4 regions of the Peribacillus sp. FSL K6-1552 genome follow, and region 3 is predicted to be linked to each of the others. Evidence: riboswitches for the same ligand, from Rfam matches in the RefSeq annotation. Region 3 holds a riboswitch; each other region holds the start of a gene.
The links. A riboswitch is a leader RNA that binds a small molecule or an ion and turns the genes downstream of it on or off. The one in region 3 is predicted to bind cobalamin.
Positions count from the first base shown of each region.

Region 1: another riboswitch for cobalamin. It lies ahead of NST21_RS27440 (ABC transporter substrate-binding protein); the one in region 3 lies ahead of NST21_RS12520 (energy-coupling factor ABC transporter permease).
Region 2: another riboswitch for cobalamin. It lies ahead of metE (5-methyltetrahydropteroyltriglutamate--homocysteine S-methyltransferase); the one in region 3 lies ahead of NST21_RS12520 (energy-coupling factor ABC transporter permease).
Region 4: another riboswitch for cobalamin. It lies ahead of NST21_RS05540 (ribonucleoside-diphosphate reductase subunit alpha); the one in region 3 lies ahead of NST21_RS12520 (energy-coupling factor ABC transporter permease).

Region 1 covers NZ_JBBOST010000001.1:5,708,364-5,714,470, reverse strand. Annotated here, with positions in the region: gene NST21_RS27445 (polysaccharide deacetylase family protein) at 1-773, shown strand, start outside; cobalamin riboswitch at 861-1,037, shown strand; gene NST21_RS27440 (ABC transporter substrate-binding protein) at 1,216-2,184, shown strand; gene NST21_RS27435 (FecCD family ABC transporter permease) at 2,147-3,202, shown strand; gene NST21_RS27430 (heme ABC transporter ATP-binding protein) at 3,208-4,680, shown strand; gene cbiB (adenosylcobinamide-phosphate synthase CbiB) at 4,677-5,642, shown strand; gene cobD (threonine-phosphate decarboxylase CobD) at 5,617-6,107, shown strand, end outside.
Region 2 covers NZ_JBBOST010000001.1:772,712-778,818, forward strand. Annotated here, with positions in the region: gene metE (5-methyltetrahydropteroyltriglutamate--homocysteine S-methyltransferase) at 1-2,055, opposite strand, end outside; cobalamin riboswitch at 2,211-2,401, opposite strand; gene NST21_RS03620 (potassium channel family protein) at 2,693-3,112, shown strand; gene bcp (thioredoxin-dependent thiol peroxidase) at 3,175-3,645, shown strand; gene NST21_RS03630 (aminopeptidase) at 3,657-4,766, shown strand; gene NST21_RS03635 (hypothetical protein) at 4,915-5,196, shown strand; gene NST21_RS03640 (NAD(P)-dependent oxidoreductase) at 5,399-5,599, shown strand; gene perR (peroxide-responsive transcriptional repressor PerR) at 5,799-6,107, shown strand, end outside.
Region 3 covers NZ_JBBOST010000001.1:2,579,592-2,585,698, forward strand. Annotated here, with positions in the region: gene NST21_RS12490 (TerC family protein) at 1-407, shown strand, start outside; gene NST21_RS12495 (polysaccharide deacetylase family protein) at 895-1,629, shown strand; gene NST21_RS12500 (YozQ family protein) at 2,087-2,308, shown strand; gene NST21_RS12505 (energy-coupling factor ABC transporter ATP-binding protein) at 2,497-3,342, opposite strand; gene cbiQ (cobalt ECF transporter T component CbiQ) at 3,361-4,137, opposite strand; gene NST21_RS12515 (energy-coupling factor ABC transporter substrate-binding protein) at 4,121-4,435, opposite strand; gene NST21_RS12520 (energy-coupling factor ABC transporter permease) at 4,437-5,180, opposite strand; cobalamin riboswitch at 5,357-5,552, opposite strand; cobalamin riboswitch at 5,765-5,954, shown strand; gene NST21_RS12525 ((2Fe-2S) ferredoxin domain-containing protein) at 6,106-6,107, shown strand, end outside.
Region 4 covers NZ_JBBOST010000001.1:1,138,847-1,144,953, forward strand. Annotated here, with positions in the region: gene NST21_RS05520 (cold-shock protein) at 1-193, shown strand, start outside; gene NST21_RS05525 (hypothetical protein) at 262-429, opposite strand; gene NST21_RS05530 (flavodoxin domain-containing protein) at 570-989, opposite strand; gene NST21_RS05535 (ribonucleotide-diphosphate reductase subunit beta) at 979-2,031, opposite strand; gene NST21_RS05540 (ribonucleoside-diphosphate reductase subunit alpha) at 2,071-4,368, opposite strand; cobalamin riboswitch at 4,506-4,686, opposite strand; gene NST21_RS05545 (manganese-dependent inorganic pyrophosphatase) at 4,980-5,909, shown strand; gene NST21_RS05550 (hypothetical protein) at 6,040-6,107, opposite strand, start outside.

The DNA.
Region 1 (6,107 bases), 3.1 Mb from region 3:
AAGATAACATTGAAGTGGTTGCAGCAGCGGAGAATGACGCCGGGCAGAATTCGGAGGACAGATTATATCCTGAACAAATCGATACGAGAAACTGGATAAGAGCCGAGTCCACGGTTCAACTTCCAATATTGATGTATCATAGCATTTCTGAAGGTAATAACCTTCGGGTACCAAGAGAGGAATTTCAATCACAAATGAACTGGCTTCGGGAGAATGATTACTATACATTATCCCCTAGGGAAGCATTTCTTGTTTTAACGGAAAATCGGATGCCAAGTGAAAAGTGTGTCTGGCTTACTTTTGATGATGGCTATACAGATAATTACACGGAGGCTTTTCCTATATTAAAAGAATATAATATGAAAGCAACTGTTTTTATGATCGGGAAATCTATTGAAAAAAGTCATCACCTGACGGAAGAACAAATGGTGGAGATGAGCGAGAATGGGATTTCTATTGAAAGTCATACTATCAACCATCTTGAGCTTAACCGTATGACGGTAGGGCAGCAGGAAGCTGAAATGGTCCAGTCAAAGGATTTATTCGATCGTATTCTCCAACAGGACACGACAGTACTTTCATATCCTGTTGGACGGTATAACGAGGAGAGCCTTAGGTTGTCAGAAGAAGCTGGATACAAGATGGCAGTAACCACCGAAGCTGGTGGAGCTTCAAGGGACCAAGGGATGCATGCACTGCACCGAGTTCGGATTTCACCCGGATTGTCAGTCGATGGGTTTGCAGCGCTGATTGAAAATGCATCACGTTATTAATTGAAGACAAGGTATTTCGGAATCAGTCTGAAAAATCATATAATAATCATTTCTTACATAGTGTATAATGAAAAGCAGTGAAAATTATATACATATGAACGATTTGGTGTCTTAATGACTTAAAAGGGAAGTTGGTGAAATACCAACGCGGTCCCGCCACTGTAAATGGGAGTTAGCGGTTGTGTACCACTGTATGTGAGATATGGGAAGGTGCCGTTGACGATGACCATTAGCCAGGAGACCTGCCAAGATTCGTACACCTGTAACCTACGCGGATGGGAAGGTGTGTGGCAGACCTTCTGAGTCCGTAATTATATTGTTGCCATACAAGCATCTTCCGTTTGACGGGAGATGCTTTTGTTTTGAAATTCGCCTCTTCACTTCAGGGTGCGTTTTCTTTAGGTGGTCGGAAATTGAATTAAAAGATTGTGAGGGATGTAAAATGAAGAAAATCTATGGTCTGATTCTAGTGATGTTACTAACTGCAGGTATGATGGTTGGTTGCAATGATACATCAAAAGAAGGAACGAAAGAAAAGCAACAAACGAATCATACTGAAAACCAAGCTTTCCCGATTACGATAAAAGATGCAACGGGTGAAAAAGTAACGATAGAAGAACAACCAAAGAAAATTGTTACATTGATACCAAGTAATACAGAAGTGGTCTTTGCACTTGGTTTGGGTAAAAAGGTTGTTGGTGTATCCGACAATGATAATTACCCGGAAGAAACGAAAGAAATTGAAAAAGTTGGCGGAATGGAAATGAACACGGAGTTAATCGTTTCCTTAAAGCCTGATCTTGTTCTTGCTCATGCATCCAGTGCCCATAATTCGAATGAGGGATTGCAGCAGCTTAAGGATGCTGGAATAGATGTCCTTGTAGTCAATGATGCACAAAGCTTTGACGAAGTGTATGAGTCTATTGATATGATTGGACAGGCAACGGGAGAACATGATAAGGCAAAAGAAATCGTTGCGAATATGAAAACGAAACTGAAGGAAATTCAGGAAAAAGCTAAATCCGTTAAGGATGAGGAAAGAAAAACCGTTCTAGTAGAGGTTTCGCCATCACCGGATATTTATACACCTGGAAAAAATACATTCATGAATGAAATGCTTAACATAATTTCAGCGGAAAATGCAGCAGCCGAATTGGACGGGTGGGCGAAAATTGATGAAGAGTCTATGATTGCTGCAAATCCGGATGTCATTATTACAACATATGGTTATTATACAAAAGATCCAGTCAGTGAAGTGACGGGCCGAAAAGGATGGGAAGATGTAGCTGCTGTTAAGGATGGTCAAGTCTTTGATGTCCATTCTGACTTAGTGACCCGTTCTGGTCCACGCTTAATAGAGGGAGTAGAGGAACTTGCCAAATCAGTCTATCCGAACCTATTTGACAACTAAGTGGGCGTTTGCTTATTTGATTGCGTTATTGTTTTTGCTTTTCGCAATGACGATTGGCATTTCCTTTGGTTCGGTGTCAGTACCGATTCCCGCGCTTATACAAATTATCGGCAAGGAATTTTTTCATTTACCAATCTCAGTTGAGCCAGATGTGATGCTGACGAATATCGTAATGAACATCCGCCTGCCACGTGTATTACTTGCAGGTTTGGTTGGGGCTTCGCTTGCGATTGCCGGGGCAGCCTTTCAGGGACTGCTCAGGAACCCGCTTGCTGACCCCTACACATTAGGGATTTCATCAGGAGCATCAGTAGGCGCTGTATTGACATTGTTTTTGAATATATCATTGCCGTTGATCGGTTTATATACCCTACCGACGTTAAGTATTATGTTTTCATTGCTTACGATTTTCTGTGTGCTAACTTTTGCGAGAAAAATGGATCGATCGATGAAAGTAGAAACAATTATTTTAACCGGAATCATTTTCAGCTCGTTTTTAAGTGCCTTCATCTCATTAATGATTGCGTTGACGGGCGAGGAATTAAGACAAATCATCGGATGGCTGATGGGAAGCGTTTCAATGCGCGGCTGGAATTATATCGCGATTATTTTGCCGTTTTTTATCATTGGTTCGTTGATCTTGATTATGAATACCCAAGAATTGAATGCGATGACGTTTGGGGAAGATCGTGCAAAGCATTTGGGTGTGAATGTTCAGCGGAGAAAAATGTGGATTCTGATAGCTGGTTCGATATTAACTGGGGCAGCCGTTGCTGTTTCGGGAACGATTGGCTTTGTAGGATTGGTTATTCCTCATTTGGTTCGTAGGATTTGGGGGCCAGATCATAAGCATTTGTTGCCGTTATCTTTGCTCGTAGGAAGCGGATTTTTAATTTTGGCTGACCTTGTAGCAAGGACGATCATTGCGCCTTCGGAACTGCCGATTGGTGTAATTACCTCACTTATCGGGGCCCCGGCATTTGCCCTGATTTTATTAAAGAGACGGAGAGAAGGGTAGAATTCATGCTTGAAGTTAAAGGGTTAACAGGTGGATATGGCAATAAAGCTGTTTTGGACTCTGTCTCTTTTGACGTACATAAAGGGGAATTATTTGGGATTCTCGGTCCAAATGGCAGCGGAAAAACGACGCTATTAAGTATGCTTAGCGGGGTTCTCGATTATAAGGTAGGAAGCATACGAATAAGGGGAAGAGACTTGAAGGAGTATTCGGCCAAACAACTTGCACAAGTTATAGCCGTGTTGCCTCAACATTCCTCATTAGCCTTTTCTTATACGGTAAAAGAGACTGTTTCTCTTGGCCGTTATGCTCACCAAACAGGCTGGTTTCATAGTTGGACTTCTGAGGATGAGGTGATTGTCCAACGTGTGATGAAGCAAACGGGAGTCGCGGATTTTCAGGATCTTCATTTTGAACGATTATCAGGCGGTGAGAGACAGCGGGTCTTACTGGCACAAGCACTTGCCCAAGAACCGGAAATTCTTTTTTTAGATGAACCAACGAACCACTTGGATCTTTCCTATCAAAAGGAGCTTCTTGATTTAATGAGGAAAATGGCCAAGGAGCTGGAGTTAACAGTTATCTCAATCTTCCATGACTTGAATTTGGCCGGCTTGTACTGTGATCGGCTGATGTTGCTTGAAAAAGGACAAATTAAAGTCATTAATGTGCCGAATGAAGTGCTCCAACAGGAACGGATTCAGGAGGTATACCGGACGACGATTGAAAAACATCCGCATCCTGCCCTTCCGAAGCCGCAAATGTTCATTGTCCCGGAAAAGCATGTCTGTGATTTCGCACCTTTGGAAATTGATGAAACCTATTTGACGGTTGGCAACGAAATAATTCAATTGAATTCACCAATTCCGCTTAGAACGATGTCTTCTGGTGTGACCGGTTCAGGAACGGGCTGGCATCAACATTTCGTGAATAGGCATGTCCATCGTGATTATAATTACGAGGATCATTTTGCTGAAATGGCTGACTTTTTAAAAACACACGGTTTTGAACCGCAGGAAACGGTCGGAATGATGACAGCTGTCTTTCTCGATACGGTGGCCTTCAAGTTTTTAAGAGATGATGATTTCTCGGTTTTTATCATCGTGACGGCTGGAGTAGGGAATGCCATCGACGCCTCTTTAGCTGACCAACATTCTTGGATTTCCACTCCAGGAACCATAAATACATGGATCTTTGTAAATGGGCACTTGGCAGAAGAGGCCTTTATCCACAGCATTGTCACCGCGACCGAGGCAAAAGTAAAAGCGCTTCATGATTTGCGTGTTTTGGATAAGGTGACAAATACAGTGGCGACAGGAACATCGACAGACAGTATTTTGATTGCCGCAACCCAAAGAGGGAAGGCACTTCAATATGCAGGCACCATTACTCCGCTAGGGAAGTTGATCAGTCGCGGTGTATATGATTGTACCGTAGAAGCAATAAAGAAAAATCGGAAACGGATTGAGGAACTATGATTTACCATCACCTTTTTGCTGTTACACTGGCTTTTTTCTTTGATCTATTAATAGGTGATCCACCAAATTGGCCACATCCCGTTAAATGGATAGGAACGTTGATAAGCAAGTTAGATCATTCATTCAATAGAGGTACACATAAAAAACGAAATGGCCTCTTCATGCTGGTAATTGTTTTAACACTGGTGTTATTGGCAACAGGTCTAACTGTCTATTTTGCTTATCTTATCCATCCGCTTGCGGGAATTTTATGGGAAGGTGTTGTTATTTCTACGACGATTGCTCAGAAGGGCTTAAAGCAGGCAGGAATGGATGTGTGTCATCCACTGAATGAACAAGCTTTTCCTGAAGCGAGGCTAAAGCTTTCCTATATTGTCGGTCGTGATACTGCTGATCTTGATGAATCCGAAATAGTCAGAGGCACTGTAGAAACCGTAGCTGAAAATACGAGTGATGGAGTTACGGCTCCACTGTTTTGGGCAGCAATTGGCGGTGCTCCACTCGCGATGATGTACAGGGCAATTAATACCTGCGATTCAATGGTTGGTTACAAAAATGATAAATATGGACAATTTGGCTGGGCTTCAGCTAAGCTCGATGATATCGTGAACTGGATTCCTAGTCGCCTCACCGGTTTCTTGATGCTGCTAAGCTCGAAATCTAGCTATCATAGCTTGGGGGCTAGATGGAAGATTTTGTTCAATGATGCGAAAAAGCACCCAAGCCCGAATAGTGGGTGGTGTGAAGCAGGCGTTGCTGCAATTTTGGGTGTACAGCTTGGCGGGCGGAATATGTACAAAGGAGTAGTTTCTGACCGTGCCAGGATGGGCGTTCCGCTTGTTCCATTAGAAGCAATACATATACAAAAAACGATTACCATCATGCATCGGACATCTTTTATATTTTTACTGATGCTTTGGTTAGGGGGACTTACTCTTGGCATTACCTTCTCATGGCTCTAATCCGCATTATCTTTACGAAGCGCTGGAAATCGAAATGCCTGAATCGGTTCTCGATTTTAGTGCTAATATCAACCCATTGGGTCCTCCTTTACGTATAAAGGAACGGTGGCCCGAATTCTTCGAAGGAATCTTAAATTACCCAGATCCGCATGCCGTTGAATTGACAAAATTAATTGCAAAAAAAGAAGCGCTTCCTGAGCAATCCGTTTTGGTAGGTAACGGTGGTGCGGAAATAATAATGTTGGTAGCGAACAGGTTAGCCAATAAAAAGGTCTTAATCATTCAGCCTGCATTTGCGGAATATGCAGAAGCTTGTTTAGCAGCCGAATGCGAGGTAGACTTTCATCAACTTGATGCACCTGAGTGGCAACTAGATCTTGATCGATTGATTCCTCAATTACCTGAATATGACGCGATTTTTTTATGTACGCCTAATAATCCGACAGGGATTTCATTTAAGCAAGA
Region 2 (6,107 bases), 1.8 Mb from region 3:
CTCAAATGCGGAAGCAAGTTCACCGTGGCTGCGAGATGTTTCGATGGAAATCACATCGGCATCCAAGGAAGAGATGACATCCATGAAGCTGTTGAAATCGCAATAACACATATGCGTGTGAATTTGCGTTGTATCTTCCACACTTGAAGTGGAAATCAAGAAAGAGTTCACAGCCCATTTTAGGTATTCTTCGCGGTCGCTTTTTTTCAATGGCAGACCTTCTCTAAGGGCAGGCTCATCCACCTGGATCATTTTGATTCCAGCAGTTTCTAATGCTCCCACTTCTTTTTCCAAGGCAAGCGCTAACTGGTAGCAAACATTCTCCCTTGAAATATCATCACGTACAAATGACCAGTTCAGAATTGTTACAGGACCTGTCAGCATTCCTTTTACTGTTTTCTTCGTCAGGGATTGCGCGTACACACTTTCCCGGACCGTCATCGGCTCGATGAAATGAACATCGCCGTAGATGACAGGCGGTTTTACGCAGCGAGAACCGTAAGATTGTACCCAGCCTTTTTCGAGGAAAACGAATCCGCCCAGTTTATGGCCGAAAAATTCAACCATATCTGTTCGTTCAAATTCTCCATGTACAAGAACATCCAAGCCGATTTCTTCCTGGATATCGATCCATTTGCTGATTTCCTCGTTAACAAATGTTTCATATTGAGCAGCAGTCCATTCTCCTCGTTTGAATTTCCCGCGAGCTTGTTTTACTTCAGCTGTCTGCGGAAAGCTTCCGATTGTTGTTGATGGAAGGAAAGGCAGTTTGAAAAATTCCTGTTGTTTTTGATAACGCTCTTTAAATGGCAGCTGACGGCAGGCTGTTTGACTCTTCGCCTGTTCGACACCAGTTTGGACGTCTTTATGATTTCGCGCATTTGAACTTGCTAACGTTTGAAGTGCTAATTTGTTAGCGGCTACTTTTTCAGCAATTGCTTCGGCACCTTGATTACTACCTTTTACTAGTAGAGTGATTTCTTCAAGCTTCTCATCAGCAAAAGCAAGGGCCTGTTGCACTTCTTTAGTAAGAGCCGTCTCATTACGAACCGTTACTGGTACATGAAGCAGGGAGCAAGAGGGTTGAAGCCAAATTTGGTCTTCGGCTACGGTTTTTGTGATGGTATTGATCAACTGATTCTTTTTCGATAAATCGGAAAGCCATATGTTTTTCCCATCAATCACACCTGCACCGAGCACTTTGTCTTTCGGGAAGCCGAATTCTTGGAGATTACTAAGGTTTTTCCCTTTATCATGGACAAAATCAAGACCGATCCCTTGAACGTGTAATTCAATCACCTCTTGGTAGTGCTCTACTGCATCAAAGTATGTTTGTAGCATGATGTTCAAATTTGGAGCTGCTTCATTCAATTTTTCATATAAGTAAGTAACAGTTTGCATATCATCTTTAGAAATGGATGAAACAAGGGAGGGTTCATCCATTTGCACCCACTTCACGCCTTCTTGTTCTAGCTCTTGCAGAATTTGTGTGTATAAAGGCAGGAGACTAAGGATGATTCCAGGTATATCTTGTTTATTGTAGCCTTTAGACAGAGTAATAAAAGTATAAGGTCCGACTAACACGGGCTTAGCTTCAATTCCTAGTTTTTCTTTGGCTTCGCGATAAGAAGCAAGTGGTTTATTTTCTGTCAAAGTCAGCTTTGACGGTTTTAATTCGGGAACGATATAGTGATAATTTGTATTGAACCATTTCGTCATTTCAGAAGCAACTTCATCCTTGTTTCCGCGAGCCATAGAGTAATATACAGAAAGGGGAACAGTGCCGCCTTTATAGGCTGAATAACGCTCAGGAACAAGACCGAACATTACAGACATATCGAGCATTTGATCATATAAAGTAAAGTCATTGACAGGAATAATATCAATACCTTGGTCCTTTTGCTTTTGTAAGTTGCCTAAACGGATGGCTTCTAGCTGTGCCGTAAACTCCGATTCATCGATTTTTCCGGACCAGTAAGCTTCTAATGTGCGTTTCCATTCACGATCTTCCCCAATTCGCGGGTACCCTAAACTACTACTTTTCAATATTCCCATCCTCCTACATTCTTTTTTCTTTTAATAAAATAACAACAAAAAAAGCACCCCTAACCGTCAAAAGAGAAAGTTAGAAATGCTTAAAATAAAGGGGTATACAAAAACCCCTTAAAATTATAAGGTCCCTAACACTTCCCTATTCTCCGTAGGTTAAAACAGTGTTGTCGAAACAGGCAGGTCTCCTGACTTTAGGAATCTTATTAGCGGCAGGCCTTCCCAATCCGAAAATCAGTGGCATATTGCATAGCGCTAACATTCCTATTACAGTGGCGGGACCGTGCCGGAATTACACCGGACTTCCCTTTTAATCCTAAAAAAATTAGGAACCTATTTCCACATATGAAATTTCACAAACCCGCTGTAAATTAAACTGCAGGCAACAAATATTTATAAAATAAAAACTATTATAAAAATTTAGACAAGCTTATCATATCCCGACTAAAATGGTCAACAAGGAAAAAAGTCTCGGGAAATGGGGGCTGACCCCGCCTTATATCGACAAAACTATTGGTGCACCTAGGTTTGTTTAAGGATGTGAATGTTGGGAAATGGGGTCTGACCCCTAAATAAAGAATATATTGTTTGGACGGGGAGTATGTATAGGGGGAGTGGGTTGTTTTGAAATGAGGCGTGGGGGATGACTTTTTACATCTTGATTGCAGGGATTATTTTTTGCATGGTGATGAGCATTCGAACGTTATTTCTTGTTGAGTCGGGAGGAAAAAAGTTTTCTCTAGAGGATATGCTGTGGCTCGGCAATTTATATGCGACGATATTAGTAGGTTTTGCACTGATTTATTTATTATACGAGCTACAGAATCATTCGGTGATTCTTGATATGGGCAATCGTTTGGACGGCAGTTTTTACGAGCAACTGAAGACTTCTTTTTATTTTAGTGCAATGACAATGTTTTCAGTAGGGTATGGAGATATAGCCCCGATAGGCATGGGCAGGATGATTGCGACAATCCAGGCGTTCATTGGATACACTCTCCCGGCTGCGTTTGTGATCCGGACAGTGATTGACTTAGAGCAGAAGGAAAGGAAGAATAAATGAAAGTTGTGTTTCTTTCAATTATTGGGTACGCTTACCATAATGAAAGAAATGGAGGGGTAAGAATGACTGTTAAAATTGGAGAAAAAGCACCGGATTTTCAACTTCCTGCAAACAACGGTGAAAAAGTTTCCCTATCGGATTTTAAGGGCAAACACGTTGTTTTATATTTTTATCCGAAAGACATGACGCCTGGTTGCACAACGGAGGCCTGTGATTTCCGTGACCACAATGAGCAGTTTGAGGAATTGAATGCTGTCATCATAGGGATCAGTCCAGATCCAGCGGCGCGTCATGAAAAATTTATTGAAAAATATGGGTTACCTTTTCTGCTACTAGCTGACGAAAATCAAGAAGCTGCTGAATTATATGATGTATGGAAATTAAAAAAGAACTTCGGCAAGGAATATATGGGCATTGAACGTTCAACTTTTCTGATTGATAAGGAAGGAACGATAGTTAAAGAATGGCGTAAGGTAAAAGTCAAAGGCCATGTCGAAGAAGCGCTTGAAACTCTTCGTGATCTAGAAAAATAAGGTACAGCCAGATGAAGGATAAGCGAATAACCAAGCTTGCTGAAAGGCTGATTCATCATTCCGTACAATTACAGCCAAAAGAGAGAATCTTGATACGGGGTCATATCAACATGAAACCGCTATTGAAAGAGCTGATTGATGAAACATACAGAATCGGTGCATATCCATATGTCGAACTGGAAGACGATGAAATAAGCCGACACTTGTTAAAAGGGAATGTGAAGGAACAACTTGATACCTTATCACAATGGACTTTGAGGAAATATACTGATATTGATGCGATAATAATCATCTCCAGTGAAGAAAACGATGCTGAATTGGCAGATGTTCCTGCAGAGAGGCATCGTCTTCATGGGGAAGCGATGAAGTCGTCGACTCTTTTCTATGTAAACAATCGGCGTTGGGTTTTACTTAATTACCCGACCGTCAGATTAGCACAAAAAGCCGGTATGAGTTTTAGAAGGTACGAAGACTTTCTATTAAACGTGTGCACAATGGATTACGGGAAAATGGAAGTGGCACTGAAACCGCTTAAGCAATTGATGGAGCGTACTGAAAAAGTCCGGATTGTTTCACCTGGGACAAATCTCACCTTTTCCATTAAAGGAATGCCGGCTGTCATATGCGCTGGAAAAAACAATCTACCTGACGGGGAAGTGTTCACGGCACCCGTAAAAGAGAGTGTTCATGGTAGGGTAGCCTTCAACACACCTTCAACATATCAAGGAATCACCTTTCGTGACATAGTTTTAACCATACAAAAGGGGAAAATCACGAAAGCAGTTTCTAATCAAAATTCTAAAATGAACGAGATTCTCGATGTAGATGAAGGGTCCCGTTTTATTGGGGAATTCGCGCTTGGAATCAATCCATACATTATGGAGCCAATGGACGATATTTTGTTTGATGAGAAAATATGTGGCAGTCTGCATCTAACTCCAGGCCAAGCCTATCAAGAGGCTGATAATGGTAACCGTTCTTCTACGCATTGGGATATGGTTTTGATCCAGCGTCCTGAATATGGCGGTGGTGATATCTACTTTGATGACATTCTGATCCGAAGGGATGGCATTTTTATATTGCCGGAACTAAGTGCTTTAAATCCAAATTTATTAAAATAAAGCCTTTTTTAACAGGGGTAAGGCTTTTGTCCAACTCAAAAAGAGGACACCTGAATATGCTTTATTAAGGGAATACCTCCTCAGAGAAAGTTGCACGGGACATACAGAGCCCGTGTTTTTTTTATGTTAATTAAAAGGTGAGATAAACATGTTAGTACCTTCAACAATTATTCCAAACGAAGACATCCAAAAGCAGATGGAGGATACCTTTCCTGCTTTGAATTTCATTTATCAAGAGGATTGGGGGGATGAACCACTTCGTGAAGCAAAAATCTTAATTACATACGGCGAAGATTTAACAGATGAGACAATTGAGAAAGCACCGAATTTAAAGTGGGTTATGGTCATGAGTGCAGGTATGGAATTAATGCCTTTTAAAGCCATTGAGAAGCGCGGGATTTTGGTAGTACACGATTGGGGTCAATCGTAGCGGAAATCCTGTGCAGCACATTGATCGTCTTTATGGGCTCTTTAAGTTAGTTGATGTATTACCGGAAGCAGATTACATCGTATCTGTTCTGCCAAGTACGATTGAAACAAAGAATCTGTAGCAAAAAGAACACTTTAAAGCTATGAAAGGTTCTGCTGTCTTCGTGAATATTGGATGAGGTGATCTGGTTAAAGAGGAAGTGTTGATAGAGGTTTTACAAAACAGGGAAATTGCTCATGCCATTTTAGATGTATTCGATCCAGAACTTTTAGAAAAGGAACATCCGTTTTGGCGTATGGAAAATGTAATGGTCACACCGCATCTTTCGAGTAAAAGCAGTGAATATTTACATAGAACCTTTTCAATTTTTGAAAAAAACATGCATGAATTCCTGAATAGATAAAAAAGACTTTATCAACGTCATTGATCTATCAAAAGGATACTAGGCACAATTAGAAAATGGGAAAGATTTAAAGGATTAATGAATAAACTAAAAATGAATCGATAAACAGATGAAATATTGACAAAATCAACGTATAAAAGGTACACTATTTATAAATATTATAATTTAATAATTCATACTTAATGAGAAAAAGAGGTGGATGGCGGTGTCTGAAGTTCAGTTAAAAGAAGCGTTGGATTCCCTTAAAGATACCGGTGTAAGAATAACTCCTCAACGCCATGCGATACTTGAATATTTGATAAGCTCTATGTCTCACCCTACCGCAGATGATATATATAAAGCGCTAGAAGGTAAGTTTCCCAATATGAGTGTGGCTACAGTTTATAACAACTTGCGTGTGTTCCGCGAAGTAGGATTGGTTAAAGAACTTACCTATGGTGATTCTTCAGCAAGATTTGATTTTGTAACGACGAATCATTATCATGTAATCTGCCAAACCTGCGGAAAA
Region 3 (6,107 bases):
AAATTGCATTAGCTGATATCGCCTTCGCTGTTGATTCTATTTTAGCAGCGGTAGCTCTTGTCATTGCCCTGCCAGATACACCAATGGGGGAAATTGGGGGGATGGATGGCGCACAATTTATAGTTATTTTATTAGGAGCAATTGCTGGTTTAATTGTTATTAGGTTTGCAGCAGGTTACTTCGTTAAGATATTGACAGAACGCCCTAGTCTTGAAACTGCAGCAATGTTACTCGTTGGTTGGGTTGGGGTTAAGTTATTAATGCATACTCTTGCGCATCCAGCCTTGCACATTATTCCTCACGAGTTTGTTGAAGGACCTATTTGGAATACAATCTTTTGGTCAGTAATGCTGCTTATTGCATTAGGTGGATGGTTTTTATCTAAAGGAAAAACAGAAAAACAGTGAAGCAAAATAAATATATTTGTCTGTAAAAAAATAACGATTTTTAAATTGACAAACGATCATTCCGTTTACTAATTTTGAGTTATTTGATAATTAAACGAAAAGTTTTGTTCAAATAAGGGGTGCTTTACTTTAAAAAGGGAGGTTGCTGCGGCAACCTTTTTTTCTTACATACTAAAGGGGGAGGTGAGTGGTGTAAGGAAAAGTTCTTCTAGAAGTTGCATATGTTCTTTCTAAGCTCTGAAGAAGAAATTGATGATGAAGAATAACAGAAATTCTTATTAAGCAAACAGGGCTATTGGTGAAGGAGGACTTATAAAAAAGCCGATTCCTTAGTGTTTTAGGGAATTACTTTTCATTTGGGAATATCAAAGTCACCATTGATCAAAATGGAAGATAGAATGAAATATGAGAGAAAGCATAATAGAACTATGCTTTTGAGGAACAATAAATTGAAAAGATATAAAAAGGATACAAAGCGAGGAGTTTTATGAAAAAGATAGCAATGTTTTTCCTATGTCTTCTTATCTTAATTTTTCCATCACAAGTTATTGCTCAACGAAAAGTACCTATTTTAATTTATCATTCGATTGAAGAGTTTAATGGACACGGTTCTATGGAGTTATATGTAACCCCAAAGAATTTCGAGAAACAAATGATTTATTTACGAGACCACGGCTACACATTATTAACTTTTGATCGGTGGCAAGACATTAGTAAAGTAAACAAACCCATTTTCATAACCTTTGATGACGGATACAAAAACAACCTGAATGCATTTGCTATCTTTCAAAAATTGAAAAACGAACGTTTTAAACCATCTGGTACCATGTTTGTTATCTCTGACTTTATTGGTCGCTCAAACCGATTATCGAAATCGGATTTAAAAACGATGGCTGATTCGGGTATGATCTCAATTCAGTCTCATACTGCTACACATCCTGACTTGACGAAAATAAAAAATTATGAATATGAACTGAAAGGGTCCAAAGATAAAATTCAAAAAATAACGGGCAAACCAGTTTATGCTCTTGCGTATCCATACGGGAATTTCAATGACAAAGTCGTAGCAGAAACGAAGAAATACTATTTGTTTGGACTTACGACAACTCCTGAACCATTTTCTGAGAAGGACATTAAAGACGAACTCTATCTTTTACCACGAATCTATATCAAATATTCAACTAGCCTTGACGACTTTGCAAAGATTGTTGACAGAGAATGAAGGCGGTTCCTATTCCAAGTAATCGCTTTTTCTATTGGGCCTAAGGGAGAAGTAATAGTGCTTATAAGCTAATGGGTCAGAAACAAGGGAAATTTCAAATAAAAAAGGAGGATGAAATTAACCTCATTCTTCAACTTCAATTGGGCGCGCCTTTTTGAAAAAATAATATTAAACGGAGTTCATAAAAATGGATAGGAATGATGGATATGGATACTGAAATACCTCATTTTTCATGTTCCCATTCAGATAAGATTGAACCCTCTGGTTGTTAAATCAGCGATAAATCATCCTTTTCATAGTTTTTTTTATCTTTATTGAATATTGGATTATTTTTTACGCAAAATACCCTTGTCATTACTTCATGCTGTCAATCTATATGAGATGACAAATGAAACCAAGTTCCCTGTTTTAATAAAATGGGCAAGATAAAAATAATTCGAAATAAGGAGTGAATTCTATGGATAGCAAGGAATCAAAAAAGGATTCTTTAGATATAGCTGGAAGAATTTATGACGTCAGTGATTATAAACGAAAGGATACATTGTCCTCTGGGCTTGCTAAAACGCACGAGCAAGTTTCGGATACTTATACGGAAGGTGAAATGCAATCTGTAGTTGATGATGTAGACGGAAAGAATATAGAGATTAAAGGGGAAGAGGCTGAAGAAGAAAGCCAATAAAATAATTAGGGAGAAATACCAGAGCATTACATGAGCTTACAAGAGGGATACTTTGCAGCTACTTGTTTTTCTCTGAGGTTAAAACTATCCAGATATTGGAGTACCGACTCAATTGCCTGGATAGTGAAGAATATCTCCATTTTATCCCCTAGTCTGTTGACCTAATGAAACAGGCTAGGGATTGCTTCTTAATTAACCTTTTCAATCTCCATTTTTTGAAGTAATTCTTCTTTCGTTCTAGGGGCAGGGTCTTCTTCTGTGAATATCTTTGATTGAATAAGTGATTGAAACATTTCAAATATCCATGGTTTTTCTAAATGTGCTTGATACAAAAGGTCTTCATGATGAAAAATAGTGACAGGATCTCCTTGATATATGACCTTTCCATCGTTCATGACAATGATTTCGTCAGCCCATTGATAGGCTAAGTTAACATCATGGGTTGATAAAATAATTGTTTTATCAGGGAGATGGATGTTATCCAAAAGAGCCATAATCTGTTTGGAAAAATAAGAATCCAATCCCGCCGTAGGCTCATCTAGGATCCAGACTTCGGGTTCCATGGCTAACACACCAGCTATGGCAACACGCTTCTTTTGTCCTAAACTCAAAAAATGGGTGGGCTTATCTTTCAATTCTGTTACTTCTGTTTGGGCCATCGCCCATTCAACTTTCTCCCGCACGACATCTCTTTCCCAACCTAAGTTCATCGGTCCAAACGATATATCCTGTTGAACATTAGCGGAAAAAAGTTGTGAATCCGGGTCTTGAAAAACGATTCCGACCTGTTTTCGTAATAGTAATAATGTTTTTCTGTCATATTTTAATTTCTTTCCCTTAAATTTGATGGATCCTGTTGTTGGCTTTAAAAGACCGTTTAAATGTTGGAATAAAGTTGACTTACCGGCACCGTTATTGCCTAATAAAGCAATTTTTTTACCTTTTTGAATAGTTAGAGAAAGATCTTTTAATGCGAACGTCCCATCTGCGAATTGATGGGTGAGGCCATCTATATTAAAAATATGTTCTTCCATTATCGAACTGCCCCCAATTTATATATATCTATAAATAAAGAATAAGCTTACTAGAGTTACAATGGTAATCAGCCAATTACGAGAGGAATAAGTGTAAGAGTCATCGATAAATGAAATATTCTCTTGATACCCTCTTGCGTTCATTGCCATCGTTAATTGTTCAGAGCGCTGAAACACTCCTAAAAACAGGGAAGATATGAGTAACCCGAGAGATCGAATTCCCTTCCTCACTGAACTATACCCAAGCCGTGATGACTGTGATTGATGAATGGCCATAGCTGTATCTAAAAAAATAAAGATGAAGCGATAAGTTAATTCGATTAAATCAATCAGCAATGAAGGCAGTTTCAGCTTACGCAATACATATAGTATAACTGTGATGGGAGTAGTTAAGGTTAGGAAATATAAACAGCTGATACTGCTTAATACGACAACGATTAGACCAATTACCGTTTTTATACTGTCTTCGCTGATAAATATTTGCCAGCTGCCGAAATTCCAGGACCACCATACATTTGGTATTGAAGTAAATTTACTTGCGACTGAAAAAAGGATGGTAATTGTACCTGATAGTACAAAAAATCCAGGTAATAAGAGTAATTTTAGATAATAAGAGATTGGGATTTTTGCCCCGAAAATGATAAAAGCACTCATCACTGTAAAGGTGATGAGTGAGACGGTCGTATCCCTCACTGCTAAAGAAAACAACAAAAGGGAGAGGGCAAAAATCATTTTCTCTAAAGGATGTACATGCTTTAGCCGGTTGAAATAGGCGTATTTATCTATGAGTAACATGTTTTGCCTGTTCGTCCTTTTCTTGAACGGCCTGTTTATTTTTTTGTCGCATAACGCCGATGAAGTATCCTATGAATCCGGCGCCAATCGCGGCTTGGAGAGCAAACAATAAGCTTTCGGTTTCTGCACCTGGCGGCTCCCAGATACTGTTGAACCAAGGCTTATATTCCGGTTGGATTTTAGTGATGGCTTCTTCCGCCACTCCATCAGCTCCACCAAATTCTGTTCCTTGTTGGGTGATTAACGGAATTATAGCAAGTATGACGACTAGAAAAAGCAACAATAAACTTTTTTTCATGCTAACGAGCCTCCTTAGATAACACTCGCAGTAATTTCAATTCGCCTAGATTGTATTTCTTCAAGAAATTCATGACAACGACTGTCAATAAACCTTCACTGATTGCTAAAGGTATTTGGGTAAGGGCAAAGATTCCTGAAAATTTAGTGAATGAGGCCATAAATCCACCTACCTCCGATGGGAAAGCTAAAGCAAGTTGTACAGAAGTTATCACATAGGTGCCCAAATCTCCGAAAGCTGCTGCTAAGAAAACAGCAAGAGAAAAGGACCAACCTAATTTAGTAGCGCCTTTGAATACAAAATAAGCAATGAACGGTCCGCAAACAGCCATGGAAAATGCATTGGCTCCTAGAGTAGTTAGTCCTCCATGAGCTAGTAATACAGCTTGAAATAACAGAACAATAGAACCGACGACACTCATGGCCAGTGGCCCAAACAAGATTGAACCTAAGCCGACGCCGGTAGGGTGTGAAGAGCTTCCTGTAACGGAAGGGATTTTTAGGGCTGATAAAATAAAAACGAATGCGCCGGACAGACCCAGCATCATTTTTGTTTCTGGGTTTTCCTTCACTTTAGACCTAATGGAACGGTAACCCAAGATTAAAAATGGAAGTGTCACAGCCCACCAGAATATCGCCCATTCGATCGGTAAGAAGCCCTCCATAATATGCATGGCCATTGCTTTCTTTGGTACGAAGAGTAGTAAAATGACAAAATAAAGTATTTTCCAATTGGCTTTTTTCATTTGTTCTCCTTTCAACGCTTTTATTTTTAATGATTAAAGCTGAGAAGAGAAGTGGCGGGCAACATAAAAAGCACTTCTCTCAAAAAGAAAGAAGTGCGTAATGAACAGTAAGTTTGCAGCATAATACAAATATTAGCTTATCTGCCTGATCCGCACACCCATCCTCGTAGGTTGAAACAGTTTCACGCTTCATGGCAGGTCTCCTGGCTCTGGATCATCATCCTCATACATCCTTCCCATCTCGTTTGACAGTGGATTATTCTTTACGTATTAGGACTTCCCTTTACAGTGGCGGGACCGCGTCGGATTTACATCGACTTCCCTATTAAGCTAAATTCCGAGGAATCTAGCACCATAAAACTTATGTAATTTTTTGAAAATTCTCGTTTATTGTACCATAAAGCAATGATTCCATCTACACTCTATTCATATTTTTTTTTGAGAAGGATAAAATCGCAGAGAGGATAGGCATGAAGCTGGATTTTCACCATTAAACTTTTCAAAACAGTCGGAATAAACTATTGAATTTTAAAAAAGTTGTTATATGATAGATAAAGTTAACTAGAAATATATTATTATAAAACCAAATATTTCAATTTAAAAGTGCTCTTGTATGAACACGCAAGGGATAATAGGGAAATCGGTGAGAATCCGATGCAGCCCCCGCTACTGTAACGCTGATGAAATTGTCGATAACCACTGGCCTAGAGCTGGGAAGGGACAAAAGTAAATTGAAGCGTAAGCCAGGAAACCTGCTTTTAAAATTGTGTGATACTTTTCGGAGGGAAAGGTAGAAGGACTATGGAGATTTTGAGAGTTTCACTTTGCTTGCTGGAGGCTCCCTTTTCATATAGTTTTTTTAAAACCTTAACTCTAACAGTTAAGGTTTTTTATTTTGCCTTTTCTCAGATTTAGGAGGAAGAAGAT
Region 4 (6,107 bases), 1.4 Mb from region 3:
ACAAGGTAAAGTAAAATGGTTTAACGCAGAAAAAGGTTTCGGTTTCATCGAAGTTGAAGGCCAAGACGATGTATTCGTACATTTCTCAGCTATCCAAGGCGAAGGCTTCAAAACTCTTGAAGAAGGCCAAGAAGTTTCTTTCGAAATCGAGCAAGGCGCTCGTGGACCACAAGCAGCTAACGTTCAAAAATAATTGAACGCTTATAAAAAAAGACTCCGATTCTGGAGTCTTTTTATTTTTCCTCTGAAAAGAAAAAATTTTTAATCCCCTTTATTGTTGGCTATTTCCTTAAGTAATTTATCCAATTTTTCTTCGATCCGTTTAGAACGATTAAAATGCTGGGACAGGTTAATTACTAAAAATATTAAGATTACTGCAAACAATAGCATAAAAAGTATGGGGAGTAACTGAGCGATAGTATCAGCCATAGGGTTTCTCCTTTTTTCTTCATTATATACCATTATTATCCTTAGTATGATGCAGGGATTAAATGATTTTCATAATCAGGATTCTGTTTTTTACTAATTAACGAATGAAAGGGATATGCATAATCGCATATCCCTTTCATTCAGTTCCTAAATAAAGAGGCGAACTTTTGAAGTCTTGGCAAGTCTGATTCTTGATACATTTGTTCGATTTTTAAAGTCACCAATAACTGGCTCTTTGCAAATAGCATGTCCCGAAAATGATCGACCGCTCCGCAAAAATGATTGTAATTGGTTTCTCCTGTCCCGAAGACGCCTGTCTTTAGATGAGAAATCGGTAATTGCTCTAGTTCCGCATAAAAGGCAGCTGTTTTGGCAGGAAGCTCTCCATTACCCCATGTATAGGTACCGATGATCAATGCATCGTATTCTGGCAATATACCAGTATCAAATTCGCTAGTTCGAAAAAGTTCTGCTTCTGGCAATAGGGAAGCAAGGGCTTCAGCTAGTGCTTTTGTATTGCCGCCGGCCGAATGATAAACAATTGCAATTTTATAGCTCATCGAACCCATTGCTAGCATTTACTTGACTGTATGTTCTTGATTTTTGTTCAAAGAAATCAGTTTTGGTGAGGCCAATAGATTCGTCGTCGAATGTTTTAATCCATGGCATCGGGTTCTCACTATACTCTTGATACAAGTTTTCAAGTCCTAGCATACGCAGTCGTTTGTTGGCGATGTATTCGATGTACTCGTTGAATTCTTCCAAGTCTATATCTGCTTTGGTTTGGATATCCTCAAGCATATACTCAGACCATTCTTTTTCAAGTTCAACTGCTCTTTCAATCGTTGTATAGATGAACTTCGTGTTTTCTTCATTATTTAACTCCGGGTATTCATACATCAAGATTTGTACGAGCATTCCAATGAAATCGAAGTGAACCATTTCATCGCGATGTATATAGGAAATCATTGTAGCCGAACCAGTCATTAGGTTTTGACGCCCTAAGTTGTAATAGAAGGCGAATGCCAGGTAGAAATAAATACCTTCGAGGTTCGTGGAATGGATGAGTGCTTCAAATAAGTGTTGAGGACTAGGATCGTCCACAAACGTTTGATAGGCATCCACAATCGGTTGATTCCGCTTTATCACTTCCGGGTGTTCTTTAATGCGGTCGAAAAGTTGTTTTTGCTTGCCTACCGGAATCAAGGAAGCAAGGATATAGGAATAAGATTCATTATGAATAGATTCCTGCTGGGCCATGTTGGCCAGGATCGCTTTTGCTGCCGGGTCTTTGATGTAACGAAGGATTTCCACTAAAGTCGGCGTTTGAAGGCTGTCCATTCCTGCAATCATCGTAAGGATATCAAGGAAAGCATCCTGGATATCTTCATCTAATTCGCCCCACTGCTTTTTATCCTGAATCATGTTCACGCTCGAAGGCTTCCAAAAGTTATTGATGAGTTGTGTATACGTATCATAGAATTTTTCATACTGAATATCGTTCCAAAGAAGAAAGCCTGAAGCTTCCCCTTTGAATACGCCCGTTGCTTTAGTTGGATGCGTAGGTTCGAGCATCCGGATTTTTTTGATATGATTGGTCATTCGTAAAACTCCTTTAAAAATAGATTACTGATTTGATCGTTAACTTGAGCAACTTTCGCAGGCATTATCATATTCAGATGAAGTGGAACGAACATAATATGTTGATTTTAATCCGCTTTCCCATGCTGTTAAATGGATATCCAATAGAACTTTAGCCTTGATTGTGTTGTGGACATACAGGTTAAAGCTGATAGCTTGGTCAATATGACGCTGACGGGCTGCATTTTGTCTGATGCTTTCCAGTTGGTCCAAGTTAAATCGTGTTTTTTTATAATATTCATACGTATTAGGCGTCAATCCGGGTGCTGTCACTTTGAATTTGAAGTTTTTCTTTTCTTCATAAAATTCAATTTCATATAAGGGATCGATTCCATCAGTGGAGTTACCGATTTTAGCCGTTGATGAATTAGGTGCAATGGCCATTAAATATCCATTACGGGTACCGTGTAGCTGCACATTTTCTTTTAAATCCATCCATTTTTCATCAGTATAGTCACGAAGTTCGAAATATTGGCCTGTTTGCCAATCAGATCCTTCAAAATATGGATACGTTCCTTTTTCCTTAGCCAATTCATTGGACGCTTTGATTGTTAAGTAAGCAATTTTTTCGTATAAAGTATCAGCATATTGAACGGCCTCATCTGATTCCCAATATATATTCTGGGTGGCAAGTAAATGATGCCATCCAAATGTTCCTAAGCCAATTGCCCTGTAACGCTTGTTTGAGATGGATGCTTGCTTGACCGGAAGATTGTTCACATCAATGACGTTATCGAGCATGCGGATCTGAATCGGAATCAATCTTTCTAATACATCGCTACTTACCGCGCGAGGCAGGTTAATGGAAGAAAGGTTACATACAACGAAATCGCCGCTTTTACGAACTACAACTACATCGCCATCTTCAGTTTCGTATTCATCCGTGATCGTTGAAGGGCTTAAGTTTTGAGCAATCTCTGTGCAAAGGTTGGAACAATAAATCATTCCTTTATGTTTATTAGGATTCTTACGGTTCACTTCATCACGGTAGAACATATAGGGTACGCCTTCTTCTAGCTGAGAAATCATAATGCTTTTCATAATGTCCATCGCGTTGATTTTTTCAAAGCTATAGCTAGGAAGTGTGCCATTTTCCGCAGCCTCCACAGCTTGAGCGTAATGATTTCTGAAGCTTCCTTCGCCTTTTTTCTCGTCATAAAAATCTTCGAGTGAGAATCCAAGGGTTTGCTTTACGGTATGTGGGTCGAAAAGATACCATTCTTTCCGATCGCGTACGGCTTCCATGAACAGATCAGGAATACATACACCTGTAAAAATATCATGAGCTTTCAACCGGTCATCACCGTTTTGTGTCTTTAAGTCAAGGAAACTCATGATATCTTTATGCCAGGCATCCAAATAAATCGCGATTGCTCCTTTACGCTGGCCCAATTGATCGACGCTGACAGCAGTCTGGTTAAACAAACGGATCCAAGGGGTTGTGCCTGAACTGTTTCCAGAAAAACCACGGATATCAGAACCAAGTGAGCGGATTTTACCGACATAAAGTCCTACACCACCGCCGAATTTAGATACTTTAGCGGCATCGTAGTTGGATAGATAAATGCCATCAATAGAATCTTCAATCGCGTCAATAAAGCATGAACTTAACTGACCGTGAGTTTTTCCTGCGTTTGATAGGGTAGGTGTCGCGACGGTCATATACAGATTGGACATCGCCCAGTATGCCTCTTTGACAAGTTGCAGGCGGTGTTCTGTTTTTTCCATTCTCATAATTTCCATAGCGATGATCATGAAGCGCTCCTGAGGCAGTTCGTAGACCTTGTCTTTTTTCGGACGGGCTAGGTAGCGGTCGTTTAATAAGTAGATGCCGATATAAGAAAATAGTTTATCTTTTTCCGGATCGATCACTAAGCCTAATTCTTCAATTTCTTCTTTGGAGTAAGAGTCGAGTAGTTCGGGTTTATAAATCGGGTAGCGTTCCCCCTCTTGCTGTTGAGAGAGTCCTGCGATTAATTCATAGAACGGTCCGTAGCTCACGTTCTCATAACCGCGATTCGCTTGTGCATCCCTGTACATCGTATTCAAAAGTTCTGCCGCAGCAACAAACGTCCAATCTGGAGCATCTATGTCTACACTTTCGAGAGCAAGCTGGATCAGTTTTTTTGAAGTTTGTTCTTCTGTTGAGTCACTTTTACGATCTAGCCATTTTGTAAAACGCTTTTTGAACTTTTCCATATCTAGCCGGCCTTCGAATTCCTTGGATAACATCTCGAGCTGGATAGAACTTGTTTCTGTGTCATTTTTCACTATAGTAGAGTTATATGTTTGAGTCATGAATAATCCTCCTTGTAAACTTCCGTTAAATAAAAAAATCCGCCCAATAAATTGAGCGGATCAAACGATAGAATAAAAGAGCCATGAAAAAATAGCCATTATACTATCGTTTCATCATCTCAATCCCCGAAGAATAAGAAACGTGAAAAATCCAGGCAGGTCTCCTGACTCATGATCATCCTACTTTGAGTTCTTCCCGTATAAAGAGCTATACAGTGGTTTTCTCATTTCGTCACATTTACAGTTGCGGGGACAGTTCCGGGTTTACACCGGATTCCCTTTTCAGCCATCACTGGCACCTTGGATTACAAATAATTCTATATATAGTTATGTGTGTGGTTTTTAATATCAATATCTAGTATTTCTGCTTATATTATCGTAATCCATATGAGACGATAATTCAACTAATATATTTGATAAAAACCAATCCTTATCTATTGACAAAGTGAGGAGAGAGGGGAAAAGAGTGAAAGAATTAATAGAAAAATGGGAAATTCAAACGCTGAATGTAAGTGATTTTATGTTAAAATAAAGTGTATAGTAAAGGTGGCTCTCCCTTATTGTAATGATGGGGTTCCCGGAAAAATTTTTATTAAAAAGGAGAAATAATCTTGGAAAAAGTATTAGTTTTTGGACATAAAAACCCAGATACAGACACAATTTGTTCAGCTATCGCTTATGCGGATCTGAAAAAACAACTAGGTATCAATGCTGAACCTGTTCGTCTTGGTGAAGTGAATGGTGAAACTCAATATGCATTAGACCAATTCAAATTCGAAGCTCCTCGTCTTGTAGAAAAAGTGGCAGGGGAAGCGGATGGTGTAATTTTAGTCGATCACAACGAACGCCAGCAAAGTGCTGAAGACATTGACCAAGTCCGTGTTTTAGAAGTTATCGACCACCACCGTATCGCTAACTTTGAAACAAGCGATCCTTTATATTACCGCGCAGAACCAGTTGGCTGCACGGCAACTATTTTAAATAAAATCTATAAAGAAAACGGTATTGAAGTGCCTAAAGCAATCGCAGGTCTAATGCTATCTGCCATCATTTCCGATTCTTTATTGTTCAAATCTCCAACCTGCACAGAGCAAGATGTTGCAGCAGCAATGGAATTAGCGGAGATTGCCGGAGTAAATGCTGAAACATATGGCTTAGAAATGTTAAAAGCAGGCGCTGACCTGAGCGACAAAACAATTGCCCAGCTAATTACTCTTGATGCAAAAGAATTCTCTATGGGAACTGCGAAAGTGGAGATTGCTCAAGTCAATGCTGTGGATCCGAACGAAGTTCTTGCAAAACAAGCTGAATTAGAAGCAGCTATTGAAGCTGTTATTGCTACGAAAGAATTAGATTTATTCTTATTCGTTGTAACGGATATATTAACAAATGATTCTGTTGCCTTGGCTCTTGGGAAATCAACGGAAGCAGTTGAAAAAGCTTATAACGTTACATTGAGCAACAACATTGCCGTCTTAGAGGGCGTTGTATCACGTAAAAAACAAATCGTGCCGGTTTTAACGGACATATTCAGTAAATAAAGAGGTGAAAAGGGTGCTCTGAAAACTTCGAGCACCCTTTTTATGTAATATTGTGAGGGTCAACAAATTTCAATCATGTCTATAAAAAAGGACTCAAACAAGCCATTTAAATGACGTTTGAGTCTTTTTTTTAATTCAAAGCTTCCTTCTCTTTTTCATAGGCGATAACAATTAGTTCTTTATTTGCGTCCTGGCCTA